Regions from separate parts of the Candidatus Defluviilinea gracilis genome, predicted to be linked through region 2. Evidence: predicted binding sites of a transcription regulator. Region 2 holds the regulator's gene; the other holds the start of a gene.
What was found. Region 2 encodes HrcA, which represses chaperone genes, less so after heat shock. Its sites were predicted from a motif close to TTTAGCACTCTCNNNNNGAGAGTGCTAAA; they were not measured.
Positions count from the first base shown of each region.

Region 1 (7,336 bases), on a different contig from region 2:
TTGTTGGAGGTAACGGATAATTACGATGAGGCGATCCGCGAATTCGAACAGGCATTATCGTATAACGACAATATCGCCGATTTGCATTTGCGGATCGGGTTGAACTATCGCGCCATCAGCGCGCCCTCTCAGGCGATCGACGCGTTCACGCGCGCCGATGTGCTGAACCCCGCCGACCCCTACCCCGACCTGTATATTTCGCGCACCTATGCGGGGACAGGCGAATTGCCTAAAGCCTTGCAATACGCCGAGACCGCCGTGCAAAACAACCCGGTGGACCCGCGTTTGCGCGGCAACTTTGGCGTGATGTATTATCAAAACGATCTATGGAAAGAGGCGATCGCGCAACTGCGCCTCGCCATTTTCGGCGGCGCGGCGGAAGATGGAAGCCCCATCGAAGGTCTTTCGCTCGTCGGAAATGATATTCGATTGGCGGAGATTTATTACACCTACGGACTCGCCCTGGCGCGTACCGGTCAATGCGGCGAGGCATTACAGATCGCCCAGGAGATCCAATCCAAGATTCCAACCGATGAAACGGCAGTGTTCAACGCGGGCGAAATGATTCGCATCTGTGAAGAGAATCTTGCCAACCCGCCCGCCAGCACATCTACACCGGCAAGCGCAGAGGCGACCTCCGCCGCGCCTCCGTCTACAACTCCCACGCCATGAATATTTCACCGCGTCGTCCGCTCTTCAACCGCAAGCCGCAGTCGAATATCTACCGCATGTTCATTTGGGTGGTGATGCTCCTCGGCGGGATCTGGATTCTTCAGCAGATCAGCAGTGGAGACATTCAACCGCTCTTTCAAAACACGCCGACTCCCACTCGTTCACCCGCATCGTTGATCTTGGAAGGGGAAGCCTACTTCAGCGCGGGGAACGTGGACGCGGCGATTCAAGCCTACCGCGCGGCTGTGGACGTGAACCCCGGCGACGCCCAAACGTGGGCAAAACTGGCGCGTATCCAAACGTATTCGTCTGCCTTCCTCATTACCAACGAGCAGAAAAAGGCGCGTCTCACTGAGGCGCTCGAATCGGCGACCAAAGCCGTTGAACTTGCGCCGGATGATAGCACCGCGCACGCCATCCGCGCGTTCACGTTGGACTGGAACGCCAACTCCAACTTTCGCACCACCGAAGAAGTGCAAGATTTCTTGCGCGACGCGGAGGCCGAATCATTAACCGCGTTGCAGTTGGATAATTCCAACACGCTGGCGTTGGTGTACTACGCTGAAGTGTTGCTCGATCAGCAGAAATGGGACCAGGCGGATTTGACCATTAAGCAAGCGCTCGCGCAGGACGATACCCTCATGGACGTTCACCGCGTGAATGCGGCAGTGCTGGAAACCTTCGGTCAATACAACCTTGCCATCACCGAATGGGACAAGGCGATCGCCATCGAGCCGAATTTTACGTTCCTATACACCCGCGCCGGGGCAAACTACCGCATCCTTGCGTTCGATATTGCAAATAGACAAGGCATCGAGGCGGCGCGTCCCACGTATGTAAAGTCGCTGGAGTATTTTGATAAAGCGGTGCGGATTAATGAACAGATCAAAGTCAAAGACCCGGGTCCGCATTTGTCCATTGCGCGGACGTATTCACAGTTGGGCGAATATTTTGCCGCCGCGCGTAACGTGCAAAAAGCGTTGGAATATGAACCGTCGAACCCCGATATTTACGGACAGTTGGGGATCGTATACTTTCGCTCCCGGAATTATGAAGGTTCGATCTTCTCCTTTAAGTGCGCGACCTATGGTTGCTCCGGTGAAGATTCGTGCAAAGGGCGCGGACTGGAACGTTGTTTCCCCGACCTCAACGAGAACCCGGTCGATGTGCCGGGGCTTGCGATTTCGCCGAATACCATTGTTTATTACTACACTTATGGGTCGGTCTTGTCCGCGTTGAGCCGCCCGAGGGCTAATCAATGCGGCGAAGCGATGAAAGTACTGAACGATGTGCGGACTGAACTCCGCAACAATCCGGACGATTATGCTGATTCACAACAGACGATCCTCGGCATTGTGCAAACGGGAGAATTCATCTGCGCGTCGTTGGCTGACGATGGCGCGCCAGCCTCACCCGTCCCGAGTGAAGCGGGTGGGGGAGTCACTGCAACCCCGACGCCTTGACCCCCTCCGCCGCTGAAGCGGCACCTCCCCCAAAATCCGACTGGGGTTCGTCGGATTTTGGGGGAGGGCTGGGTGGGGGCGGCATCAGAACTCCATAAGAATTTTTACAATCCCCTTGACTTGCCCTCTTGAAATGAGTATTATTGCGTTTAGCACTCGTGCAAGCAGAGTGCTAATTTCATGAATATTCTAAATTCCAATCAGGAGGCAGAAAGATGGCAAGCAAATTGAAGTTGAAGCCCCTTGGCGGACGCGTGATCGTTGAGCCGATCGAGCAGGAAGATATTACTGCCGGCGGCATCATCCTTCCCGAAACCGCAAAGGAAAAACCGCAGGAAGGCAAAATCCTTGCGGCGGGACCCGGCGAGCGCGACGAAGACGGCAAGCGCATCGCCATGGACGTCAAAGTGGGGGACCGAGTGCTGTACGCGAAATATTCCGGCACCGAAGTGAAAGTGGATGGCAAGAAACTGCTCATCCTCAAAGAGAACGATATTTTAGCCATCGTTGAAGGCTAACAAACATACTGTGTAATCGGCGTTCTCTAACGCCGGGCGCGTTAGACGCTAGAGCGCGCGCCACACAACCCGGAGGATTATTACTATGGCTGCTAAACAAATTGTCTTTTCAGAAGACGCCCGCCGCAAACTCAAGAACGGTATGAACGTGGTTGCCAACGCGGTCGGCGCAACCCTCGGACCGAAGGGCCGCAACGTGGCGATCGATCGCAAATTCGGCTCCCCGACCGTCACTCACGACGGCGTTTCCGTTGCGAAGGAAATTGAACTCGAAGACCCGTTCGAGAACATGGGCGCGCAACTTCTTAAAGAAGCCGCGTCGAAGACCAACGACATCGCCGGCGACGGCACAACCACCTCGACCGTGCTGGCTCATGCCATCGTCAAAGAAGGCTTGGAGACGCTTGAAGCCGGCTACAACCCGATGCTCCTCAAGCACGGCATTTCACTCGCCACCGAAACCATCGTGGAAGAACTCCGCAAGATGTCGGTGAAGATCGATACCAAGGGCGACATCGCCTCCGTCGCGACCAACTCCGCCGCCGACGAAGAGATCGGCGGCTTGATCGCCGATGTGATGGACAAAGTCGGCAAAGACGGCGTTATCACCGTCGAAGAGTCGAAGTCCCTGCAATTCGAAACCGAATTCGTCGAAGGGATGCAGTTCGATCGCGGTTACCTCTCCCCGTACTTCATCACCAGCACCGAGAAGATGGAAGCGGTGATCTCCGACGCGTACGTGTTGATCAACGAGAAGAAGATCTCCGCCGCGCAAGACATCGTTCCCTTGCTCGAAAAACTCGTGCAGATCGGCAAGCGCGAACTCGTCATCATCGCCGAAGATATCGACGGCGAAGCGCTCGCCACACTCGTCCTCAACAAACTACGCGGCATGTTGAACGTGCTGGCTGTCAAAGCCCCCGGCTTCGGCGACCGCCGCAAAGCCATGCTCGAAGATATCGCCAAGCTCACCGGCGGAACCGTGATCGCCGAAGAGACGGGCCGCAAACTCGAAACCGCCACCCTTCAAGATTTGGGTCGCGCCGAGAAAGTCGTCTCCGACAAAGAGAACACCACCATCGTTGGCGGCAAAGGCAAGAAGGCGGACATCGAGGGCCGCATCAAGGAAATCCGCTCTGAGATCGATAAAAGCACCAGCGACTACGACAAGGAAAAACTTCAGGAACGCCTCGCCAAGTTGAGCGGCGGCGTCGCCATCATTCGCGTGGGCGCAGCCACCGAAACCGAAATGAAGGAAAAGAAACATCGCGTGGAAGACGCGCTCTCTGCCGCGCGCGCCGCAGTGGAAGAAGGCATCGTCCCCGGCGGTGAAATTTCCCTCATCAATGCCGCCTCCAAGTTGGATAAACTTGCCAAAGAGAACGGCGACGACGACAGCGAAGTCCGCGTGGGCATCAACATCGTCAAGAAGGCGCTCGAAGCCCCGATCCGCAAACTCGCTTCCAACGCCGGGCAGGATGGTTCCGTCATCATCGACACCGTCCGCCGCACCGCCGCCGAAAAGAAAAACAAGAACATCGGCTACAACGTGCTCACCAACAAGTATGTGGACATGATCGAAGCCGGCGTGATTGACCCGGTCAAAGTGGTGCGCGGCGCGCTTGAAAATGCCGCCTCCATCGCTTCGATGATCCTCACCACCGACGTGCTCATCACCGACATGCCCGAGAAGGATAAACCCGCTCCCGCCATGCCGCCCGGTGGAATGGATTACTAAGAGCCAATCCGGAATGCGGACTTCAGTCCGCTTCGTGTGCGGACTCAAGTCCGCGCTCCGAACGATCGATTTATGCAGGGGCAGACGCGCAAGTCTGCCCCTGCATATTTAATTTATAATCGGGGGATAATGCCTCAACCTCATCGCCGCAACTTCATCTGGATATTTCTCATCCTCGCGCTCGGACTCACTTCATGCGCTTCTCCCTCGACGGTTCAGCCTGTTGACACACCCTCAGCAACCTCCACGCCTGAGCCTCCGACCTCCACACCAGAGCCGCTTGCGTTAACTGTCAACGGCGAAGGAGTCACCCTCGTCGAATTCAACGCGGACGTGGCGGATTACATCAACGCGCAAGCCGCGCTCGGCGCCCCGGCCGATTCGGCGACGGCAACCAGCGCGGTGATCGACGATCTCGTGGCGCAAATGCTCCTTGCGCAAGCCGCCCGCGCGGAGGGCTTTACCCTCGATGACGCCGCCCTGCAAGCGCGCATCGATTCGCTGACACAACAACTTGGCGGAGCCGACGCGCTCGAAGCGTGGAAAACGAGTCATGGGTACAGCGACCCAGCCTTCCAGTCCGCGTTGAAGCGCGCGGTCGAATCCGCCTGGATGCGTGACAAAATCATTTCATCCGTGCCTGCCACAGCCGAGCAAGTCCACCTCCAGCAGATTTTGCTCTATAATGAAGACACAGCGCGAAGTTTTCTCCTGCAATTGAACGGCGGAAGCGACTTTGACGACCTCGCGTTGAAAGCCGACCCGGTCACGCGCGGCGATCTCGGCTGGGTGCCGCGAGGCTATTTGCTCAATAAAGAGATCGAAGACGCCGCGTTTAATTTAGCAGTGGGCGAACACACGGATGTGATCGCCACAGATGTTGGCTTCCATATTTTGAGAATTCTGGCGCGCGACCCGGCGCGCCCGCTTTCGCCGGATGCCTTGTTATCGTTGCAGGAACTTGCGCTGAAGCATTGGGTCGCGGAGCAACGTCAATCCGCTGTGATCGTGACGCAGTAGTTTCGCTATACGGAGCAATTTGATGAGTGATGATTTTAATTTCGACGGCAAACAATCGGGATCGCGCGGCGGAGGGCGAAAGCTTGAGGTATGGGATTTTCTTTCGATCCTTATGTTGCTTTCCACCGTTTGTCTTGTGATCTACTTTGGCATGGTGTTCGTCGATCCGAATTCAGAGTTGAATATTTTGCCTCCCAGCGGATTGGGACCGAAAACAGCCACGCCCACCGTCACCCCGCTTCAGTTGCAAGCGACATGGACTGCCAGCCCAACCATTGCGCTGACCGCCAGCGATACGCCGCGCCCGACCTTCACCCCATTTTCAACCAATACGCCGTTCTCGCTCATTCCGCCCACGCGCACGCGCAAACCGCCCACCGCCACCCGCACACCCAAAGCTCCCTTCGGCGCCACAACCCAACAGGTGGAAAGCACCGTAGTGCATCCTGAATTTGCGTGCAATTGGGCGGGCATTGGCGGCACGGTGGTGGATGTTAATAACAGCCACATCTACGGTCAGGTGATCGTGTTGCGAGGCATACTGGACGGCAAGACCATCGAGATGCAGACCGTCAGCGGCATCAACAAGGAATATGGCCCATCGGGTTTTGAATTTGCGTTGGGCAACGCCCCGGTCGCTTCGACCGCGCTATATGTTCAACTCGTAGACTTAAATGGCTTGCCGCTTTCCGATCAAATTTCCGTCCCCACGTCTGCCGACTGCGGAAAAAATCTTGTTCTGGTGCGTTTCAAGAAGAATAAGTAATCGATCGATTTGTCCATTGAAAAACAGGAGACCCATATGGGTCTCCTGCTTTTTATTACACAGCCACATTCCAATGTTCGTACTTTGGAAGCTTTGCCCGCACGGCATCATCCACCAGCGCGCGCAGTTGAGTTGTGACGGGACCCATTACGCCTCTTCCAATGGGGCGGTGGTCCACCTTTGTGATGCCGGTCACGCCTGCGGCGGTGCCGGCGAAGAACATTTCTTCGGCGATATACACTTCTGTGCGATCGATCGAGCGTTCCACCACGTCGATTCCCAATTCGCGGCGGGCAAGTTCGATCACCGTTCTGCGGGTGATGCCTTCGAGAATATTATCGGTGATGGGCGGCGTGACCAGCGCTCCATCGCGTACCATAAAGACATTCATGGCGGAGCCTTCAGAAACGTGACCGTTGTTATCGAGCACGAGCGCCTCGTCAAACCCCGATTGTATGGCGTCCGACTTGATCAGCGAAGAATTGACGTACGCGCCCGCCACTTTAGCGCGAGCAGGGATGACGTTATCGTCCACCCGGCGCCATGAGGAGAAGGTCACATGCGCGTCGGTGTCGTTCTTCACGTATTTTTCATACCCCATGACAAAGATGCTGAACTCATCTTTGATATCGTGCAGGCGCACGCCAATGCCCAGGTCTGCCTTGTAAAACGTGGGGCGGAAATAAATATCCTGCTTCCAGTTGTCCGTTCGGAGAAGATCGAGTGTCACTTGAATCAGGCTTTCTTCATCGTACCCCGTTTTCATAGACATCATCTTCGCGGAGTGCAACAGTCTGCGAAAATGATCGTAGGGGCGAAAAACGAAGAGACGCTTCTTCTCCTCGTTCCAAAATGCGCGCATGCCTCCGAACACTGATGTGCCATACAGAAATGCGTGCGCGGCGATGCTAATTTTTGCTTCAGACAGGGGAACGATCTTGCCTTCAAAATAAGCGTGCTTCGAGAGATCCACGTGCGCCTCCAAAAAATGAGATTGGGACCGACTCTTACGGGCGGATTATACCTGAGGACTCCGAATCAATCGCCCTTACGGCTGATTCAAAATAGCGGGCTGGACTCAACGGGTCGGCATTTCTGCTCTTGACGTGTGACGGAATCCTATTAAAATCTAATTCGATAAATATCGAATTAGATTAAG
Region 1 is NZ_DBNHEF010000068.1:805-8,140, forward strand. Features, by position in the region: gene AC16KF_RS10960 (tetratricopeptide repeat protein) at 1-672, shown strand, start outside; gene AC16KF_RS10965 (tetratricopeptide repeat protein) at 669-2,135, shown strand; gene groES (co-chaperone GroES) at 2,351-2,653, shown strand; gene groL (chaperonin GroEL) at 2,739-4,391, shown strand; gene AC16KF_RS10980 (peptidylprolyl isomerase) at 4,521-5,411, shown strand; gene AC16KF_RS10985 (hypothetical protein) at 5,434-6,177, shown strand; gene AC16KF_RS10990 (branched-chain amino acid transaminase) at 6,233-7,150, opposite strand; gene AC16KF_RS10995 (DUF2087 domain-containing protein) at 7,336-7,336, shown strand, end outside.
Region 1: groES (co-chaperone GroES) is a predicted target of HrcA. The motif match lies at 2,284-2,312, and genes of this name have one in related genera.

Region 2 (7,336 bases):
TACACGCTGGTCGGTTTTTGGATCTCCGCCGGGGCGCCGGAGTTGTTTTTTCGTTTCAAATTGGCAGACCCGAAGATATAGGGGAATGCAGTTGATATAATCCCAAATCTAGTCCTATTCTCTGGGAGCATAACGTTTTCGATGACACTTGAGCGAGGCGCGTTACTTCATAAACGATACCGCATCGTTGAAATTCTTGGGCAGGGCGGCATGGGTTCCGTCTACCGGGCGGTGGATGAAAACCTTGGCGTGGACGTTGCCGTCAAGGAAAATCTGTTTACCACCGACGAGTATGCGCGGCAATTCCGGCTCGAGGCGGTGATCCTTGCGAATCTTCGCCATCCGAATCTTCCGCGCGTAACCGATCATTTTGTCATCGGCGATCAGGGACAATATCTGGTGATGGATTATATCGAGGGGGAAGACCTGCGCCAACGCATGGAGCGCATGGGCAACATCACAGAAGATGAAGCCGTGCTCCTTGGCGCGGCAATGTGCGACGCGCTCCAATATTTACACACGCGCAAGCCGCCGATCCTGCACCGCGATTTGAAACCGGGCAATGTCAAAATTACCCCGGATGGACATGTCTTTCTCGTAGATTTTGGCTTGGCAAAAGTGTTGCATGGCAGTCAGGCAACCACCACCGGCGCGCGCGCCATGACGCCGGGCTATTCTCCTCCGGAGCAATACGGCACAGCCCGCACCGATCCGCGCACAGACATTTATTCGCTCGGCGCCACGTTGTACGCGGCGTTGAGCGGCATCATCCCGGAAGATGGTCTCGCCCGCGCGATGGATAACACGCAACTTACGCCGTTGCGTAAACGCAACAGCAAGGTATCGCGCCGGCTTGCCTCCGCGATCGAACGCGCGATGGGCATCGACCCGGCGGAACGGTTTCAAAATGCGGAGGAGTTCAAAAATTCCCTGTTAGGTTCCAAAGGCAAGACCCAGCGCCTGCCGGGCGATTACGTCATCCAGCCGGCGCCGGCGGAGGACAGGTCTGAACCGTACGAGATGGGCGCGATCGAACGCGCGTCTACGCCGCCGGACATGAGTCCATCAGGCGGATTGCTCTCGCCCGAAGAGGAGGGGCCCATCTTTAAGCCTCCAAAGCGGAAGAAGAAAGGGTTCATCCGCCGGTTCGTTACCGCTGTTTTATGGCTGTTGTTGATCAGCGCGGCAGTGATCGTGGGCGCGGCGCGTTTTGCGCCGCAGTTCATCCCGCCCGCGTTGCTCGACACGTTGGAATCGCTTCACCTCCCATTCCTGTTTCCGTCCGCGGTTCAGACGAATATTCCCGCGCCAACCGCAACACCGACCGCCACCGAGCCGGCGGTGGAAGCCACGGCAACGGTTCAATCCACCTTCACGCACACTCCCACAAAACTCCCCACCGCAACGCTGAACCCGACCAGCACCCCCACGGTCGATCCCTCGTCGCTTGGCGAGCCAACCCAAATTGGCGGAACGATCGGGCAGGTCGCCTTCGCATCCGCGCGGTTAGGGATTCCACAAATCTTTATCATCAACACCGATGGCTCAGACCCCGTCCAACTCACGAACCTTGAACTAGGCGCGTGCCAGCCATCATGGTCGCCGGATGGGGCGCGGTTGGCGTTCATTTCCCCATGCCGCGCGCGCGGTGAAGTGCATGAAAACATCTACTCTGACGCGGGGATCTATCTCATTAATGCCGATGGAAGCGGATTGGCGCCCCTCACCGAGACTCTCGGAGCAAACTTCGACCCTGCCTGGTCGCCCGATGGGACGCGCATCGCGTTCACGTCCAACCGCGATGGGCGAAACGAAATTTACACGCTGGAGATCGCCAGCGGTCAGGTGACCCGGCTCACTACATCGGATGGCAGTATCGAAAGCGCGCAACCTTCCTGGTCGCGCGATGGCAGGATGATCGTCTACACCGTCAAACGTTTCGACGCCTACCAAGTCTGGGCAATGTCTGCCAATGGCGAAGACAAGGCGCAGTTGGTCCGCAGTGGACAACAGTTGTGGGATTATTTGCCGTTCTGGTCTCTGGACGGTTCCACCGTGTTTTTTAACCAGCGGAACCTCGCCCCAACGCGCCCGTGGTTGATGAGCATTCCGTTCGCGGGGCATGATACCCTGACCCCAACTAAGCTGGCGTTGCCAACGCCAATTGAGGATGTGGAATTTTCGCCGGATGGATTATGGATCATCTTTGAAAGTTCGAGCGGCGACGGCAACCGAGACATTTATTATTCCACAGTGAGCGGCGGCGACCGCATGCGTCTCACCGACGATCCCGAAGTGGATTTCGACCCAACCTGGCGACCGGTTACTGGTCAATAACCCTTCGCGTTGCAAATCGAAACAATGCCTGCCTCTAATTAACTACAGAGTGCTTTTGGACGCAGACCCTTGCACCGCCCGCAAGGGCAGGTGTAAACGTTGACCCACGCTGATTCAAAAGAATGCAAATCCGCGTTTTCTGCGTGAACAGCGTCCCGATTTTTATAGTGTAAGGTAATCTGTGCCTGCCTTTCTGAACGGCAGGCATTTTCTTATACACTTCTTATTGACTTCCCTTTTTGCCTCGTTTATCATTCATGTCACAAAGAATAGCACTCTCAAATCGAGAGTGCTAATCATGTAAAGCCATGGTCGAACTCACCGAACGCCAAAAGACGTTGCTTCTATTAATAATCCGCGATCACATCGAATCGGCCGAGCCGATCGGTTCGAAGCGGCTGGTCGAGAATTATCGCCTCGATTATTCGCCCGCCACGATCCGCAACGAAATGTCCGCGCTGACCGAGATGGGATATTTGCGCCAGCCTCACACCTCCGCGGGGCGCGTGCCCACCGAAGAAGGTTATCGCTACTTCGTCAGCCAGATGATGCCGAACGCCGAATTGCCCGAGGCGGTGCAACACACCATCTCGCATCAATTCCACCAATCGCGCGCCGACATGGATCAGTGGATGACGCTCGCCGCTTCGATCCTCGCGCATCAATCGCAGGGCGTTTCGGTCATAACCGCGCCGCACGCCGAGCAATCGCGCTTCAAACACGTGGAATTAATTTCCACGCAGGGACGCCAAGTGCTGATGGTGCTTGTCCTCGTCGGAGGGGAAGTGAGTCAGCAGATTCTGACTTTGGCGGAACCTGTGACTCAGGAGCGACTCAGCCAGACCGCCACGCGTCTTAACGCCCTTCTGGCTGGTCTCGCCGTGGACAATATCTCTGCCCTTGCGACTCCTTCCGACGCGCTCGATCAGGATATCCTCACCCTCATTCGGCAGGATGTGCGCCGCACCGCTGAAAGTAGTTCAGGTGAAATTTATACCGACGGCTTGACCAACGTTTTATCCGAACCTGAATTTGCCGAGTCGGATGAAGCGCGGCGGGCGTTGAAAATTTTTGAAGAGCGATCCACGTTACGCGACCTGCTTGCCCGCACAACAACCAACACCAACATCGGCGGCTTGCAAGTGTTGATCGGCGGCGAAGGCGAATGGGAAGAACTGCGTCAATGCTCGATGGTCATCGCGCGATACGGAGTCCCCGGCATGGCAACAGGGACGTTGGGCGTGTTAGGTCCCATGCGCATGTCGTACACGAAGACGATTCCGACGGTGAGATATGTCGCGGGCTTGTTGAGCGATCTGGTGAATGACACCATTGCAGGTGAATAAGAGTCTATCCAAAACAGGAGCGCGGACTTAAGTCTGCGCTCCGAAGTACTCCGAAATAAACATAAAGAGAGTGAAAGCATGACGAATAAGAAGAACCACAAACACGAAACGCACGAGATCAAGATCGAAGCGGCGGAAATGCCCGAAGCGGAGAATCAGCCGCAAGGGGATGTCGAAGCGTTGAAGCGTCAACTCGAAGATGCGGAAGCGAAACTCGCCGAAAGCGTCGAAGGCTGGCAACGTTCGCAGGCGGATTTCCAAAATTACAGAAAGCGCGTCGAGCGCGATAACGAAATGACGTTTCTCTCGATGAAGAGCGACATCGTCAAGAAAATGTTGCCTGTTCTCGATGATCTGGAACGCGCTCTGCAAAACCGTCCCGCCGACGATGCGTGGGCGAGCGGCATCGAATTGATCGCGCGCAAGTTGCAAAATATTTTAGATGTGGAAGGCATCAAGCGCATTGAGGCAACAGGCGCGGAGTTTGATCCGAGATTCCACGAAGCGATCTCGCATGAGCATAACGAAGATTTTGAAAGCGGTCATGTGATCGAAGTGGTGCAAAACGGATACATGCTCGGCGAGCGCGTGATACGTCCCGCGTTGGTGCGGGTGGCGCAGTAAAAATCATACTGCGTACTGCGTATTACGCAATACGCAGTGGATGTTTGTAATGCGACATTTATGTCGCTTTTGAGTTGCACCAGGGTAAGGGCGACATAAATGTCGCGGTACGAAACACGAATCATAGGAGAACTTTTTACATGGCAAAAATTATCGGTATTGATCTTGGCACGACAAACTCCGTTGCGGCGGTGATGCAGGGCGGGGAGCCTGTGGTGATCCCGTCGGCGGAGGGCGAGCGACTCGTCCCGTCGGTGGTGGCGGTGAATAAAAATGGCGAGCGGTTGGTGGGGCGCGTGGCACGCAATCAGGCGATCACGAATCCGCAGAACACAATTTTTTCGGTGAAGCGTTTCATGGGGCGTAAGTCTGACGACCCCGAAGTGGAACGCACGCGGAAGCGCGTGCCGTATGCGGTGAACGGCGCGGACAACGGCGACGTGCGCGTGCAACTTGGCGAGAAAGAATATTCGGCTCCTGAAGTGTCGGCGATGATCCTCGGCAAGATCAAGCGCGATGCAGAGGCATATCTCGGCGAAACCATCACGCAGGCGGTCATTACTGTCCCCGCGTATTTTAACGATGCGCAACGCAACGCCACCAAAGACGCGGGCAAGATCGCGGGACTCGAAGTCCTGCGAATCATCAACGAGCCGACGGCTTCATCGCTGGCGTATGGACTCGACAAAAAGAAAAATGAAATTATCGCGGTCTACGATCTCGGCGGCGGCACATTCGACATTTCGATCCTCGATGTGGGCGACGGCGTGTTCCAAGTCCGCGCGACGAGCGGCGACACGTTCCTCGGCGGCGACGACTTCGACCTCCGCATCATGGATCATCTTATCGAGCAATTCAAAAAAGACAGCGGCATTGATCTGCACAACGACCGTCAGGCATTGCAGAGATTGAAGGAAGCATCCGAAAAAGCGAAGATCGAACTTTCGACGACGATGCAAACGGAAATCAACCTGCCGTATCTGACCGCCGACGCGACTGGACCGAAACATTTGGTGATGACCCTCACCCGCGCCAAACTCGAACAACTGACAGCCGATCTTGTTGACCGTACGATTGCCCCGCTCAAACAAGCCTTGTCCGATGCGGGATTGCAAGCGAGTCAAGTGAATGAAGTGGTGATGGTGGGCGGCATGACGCGTATGCCTGCTGTGCAAGAACGCGTCCGCGCTTTCTTCGGCAAGGAACCTCATAAAGGTGTGAACCCCGATGAAGTTGTTGCGGTCGGCGCGGCAATTCAAGCGGGCGTGCTGGGCGGCGAAGTGAAAGATATTTTGTTGCTGGATGTAGCCCCGCTCTCGCTCGCCATCGAGACGTTGGGCGGAGTCGCCACAACTCAAATTGAACGCAACACGACGATTCCGACTCGCAAGAGTCAGGTGTTCTCGACTGCAACCGACAGCCAGACGCAAGTTGAGATTCATGTTCTGCAAGGCGAGCGCCCGATGGCGGCGGATAACAAGTCGCTGGGCAAGTTCATTCTCGATGGGATTCCTCCCGCGCCGCGCGGTGTTCCGCAGATCGAAGTGACGTTCGATGTGGACGCGAACGGTATCCTCAAAGTCAGCGCGCAGGATAAGGCAACGGGACGCTCACAACACATCACGATCACGGCTTCGTCTGGTTTATCGGACGCGGAAGTGGAACAGATGAAGAAAGACGCTGAATCTCACGCGGAAGAAGATCGCAAACGCAAAGATTTGATCGAAGCGCGCAATCATGCCGATAACACCGTCTACGCGGCGGAGAAGGCATTGCGCGAGTTCGGCGAGAAAGTCCCTGCTGAGGTCAAAACGGAGATCGAGACGAACGTCGCTGCGGTGAAGAAAGCCGCAGAAGGTGAAGATGTGTCGGCGATCAAATCTGCCACAGACGCGCTAGGGCAAGTGATTCAAAAGATTGGCGCCAGCGTCTACGAGCAGAATCAGGCCGCGGGTGGGGGAGAGGCGGGCTCTACATCCAGTGAGAATCCTGATGTGGTTGAAGGGGAAGTAAAGGAATAGGAAAGTCGAGAATTAGAGGATTGGAGAATTCTCTAATCCTCTAATTCTCTACTCCTCTTGGTTTATGTCTAACGATTATTACGAAACCCTGGGCGTGGGACGGAGCGCGAGCGATGACGAGATCAAAGGCGCGTTCCGTAAGCTCGCGCGTCAGTATCATCCCGATGTGAACAAAGAGCCGAACGCCGAGGAGAAGTTCAAAGAGATCAACGAGGCGTATGGCGTGCTTTCGGATTCGGATAAGCGCGCGCGTTACGATCGCTTCGGCAAAGCGGGGCTGGGCAACTCGGGCGGCTTCCACGATTACACGTCGGACTTCGGCGATATTTTTGAGGACTTGTTCCGCGGATTCGGATTCTCGACAGGTGGCGGGCGTTCGCGTCGGTCGCCGAGGCGCGGGCGCGATCTGCAAATGCAGATTACGTTGACGTTCGAAGAGTCTGTGTTTGGCGTGGAGAAAGAGATCGAATTCCAGCGCGAAGAAACTTGTTCGCATTGCAACGGCAACGGCGCGGAGCCTGGCACGTCGCCTGTGAAGTGCGCCACTTGTAACGGTCAAGGCGAAGTGCGGACTGTGCGGCAAACGTTTTTGGGTCAGATGGTGCAATCGTCTACTTGCCCGACGTGTAACGGACGCGGTGAGACGATCTCATCTCCGTGCAAAACTTGTCGCGGGAGCGGATTGGAACGCAAGAAGGTAAAGAAGAAGGTGCAAATCCCTGCGGGTGTGGATGCGACTATGCAAATCCGTTTAACGGGGGAAGGCAATCCTGGTGAGAATGGCGGACCGAACGGAACCGTGTATCTGATGCTGGATGTGAAGCCGCACAAGTTTTTCAAACGCCGCGAGAATGACATTTTGTTGAATCTCGATATCAACGTGGCGCAGGCGGTCTTGGGCGCGGAAATTGAAGTGCCGACGATTGACGGCGAAGAGAAGTTGAAAATCCCCGCTGGGACGCAACCCGGCAAAGTATTTCACTTGCGAAATAAAGGCGTGCCGCATGT
Region 2 is NZ_DBNHEF010000079.1:238,537-245,872, reverse strand. Features, by position in the region: gene AC16KF_RS16610 (phosphatase PAP2 family protein) at 1-81, shown strand, start outside; gene AC16KF_RS16605 (protein kinase domain-containing protein) at 142-2,337, shown strand; gene hrcA (heat-inducible transcriptional repressor HrcA) at 2,646-3,683, shown strand; gene grpE (nucleotide exchange factor GrpE) at 3,762-4,307, shown strand; gene dnaK (molecular chaperone DnaK) at 4,448-6,328, shown strand; gene dnaJ (molecular chaperone DnaJ) at 6,393-7,336, shown strand, end outside.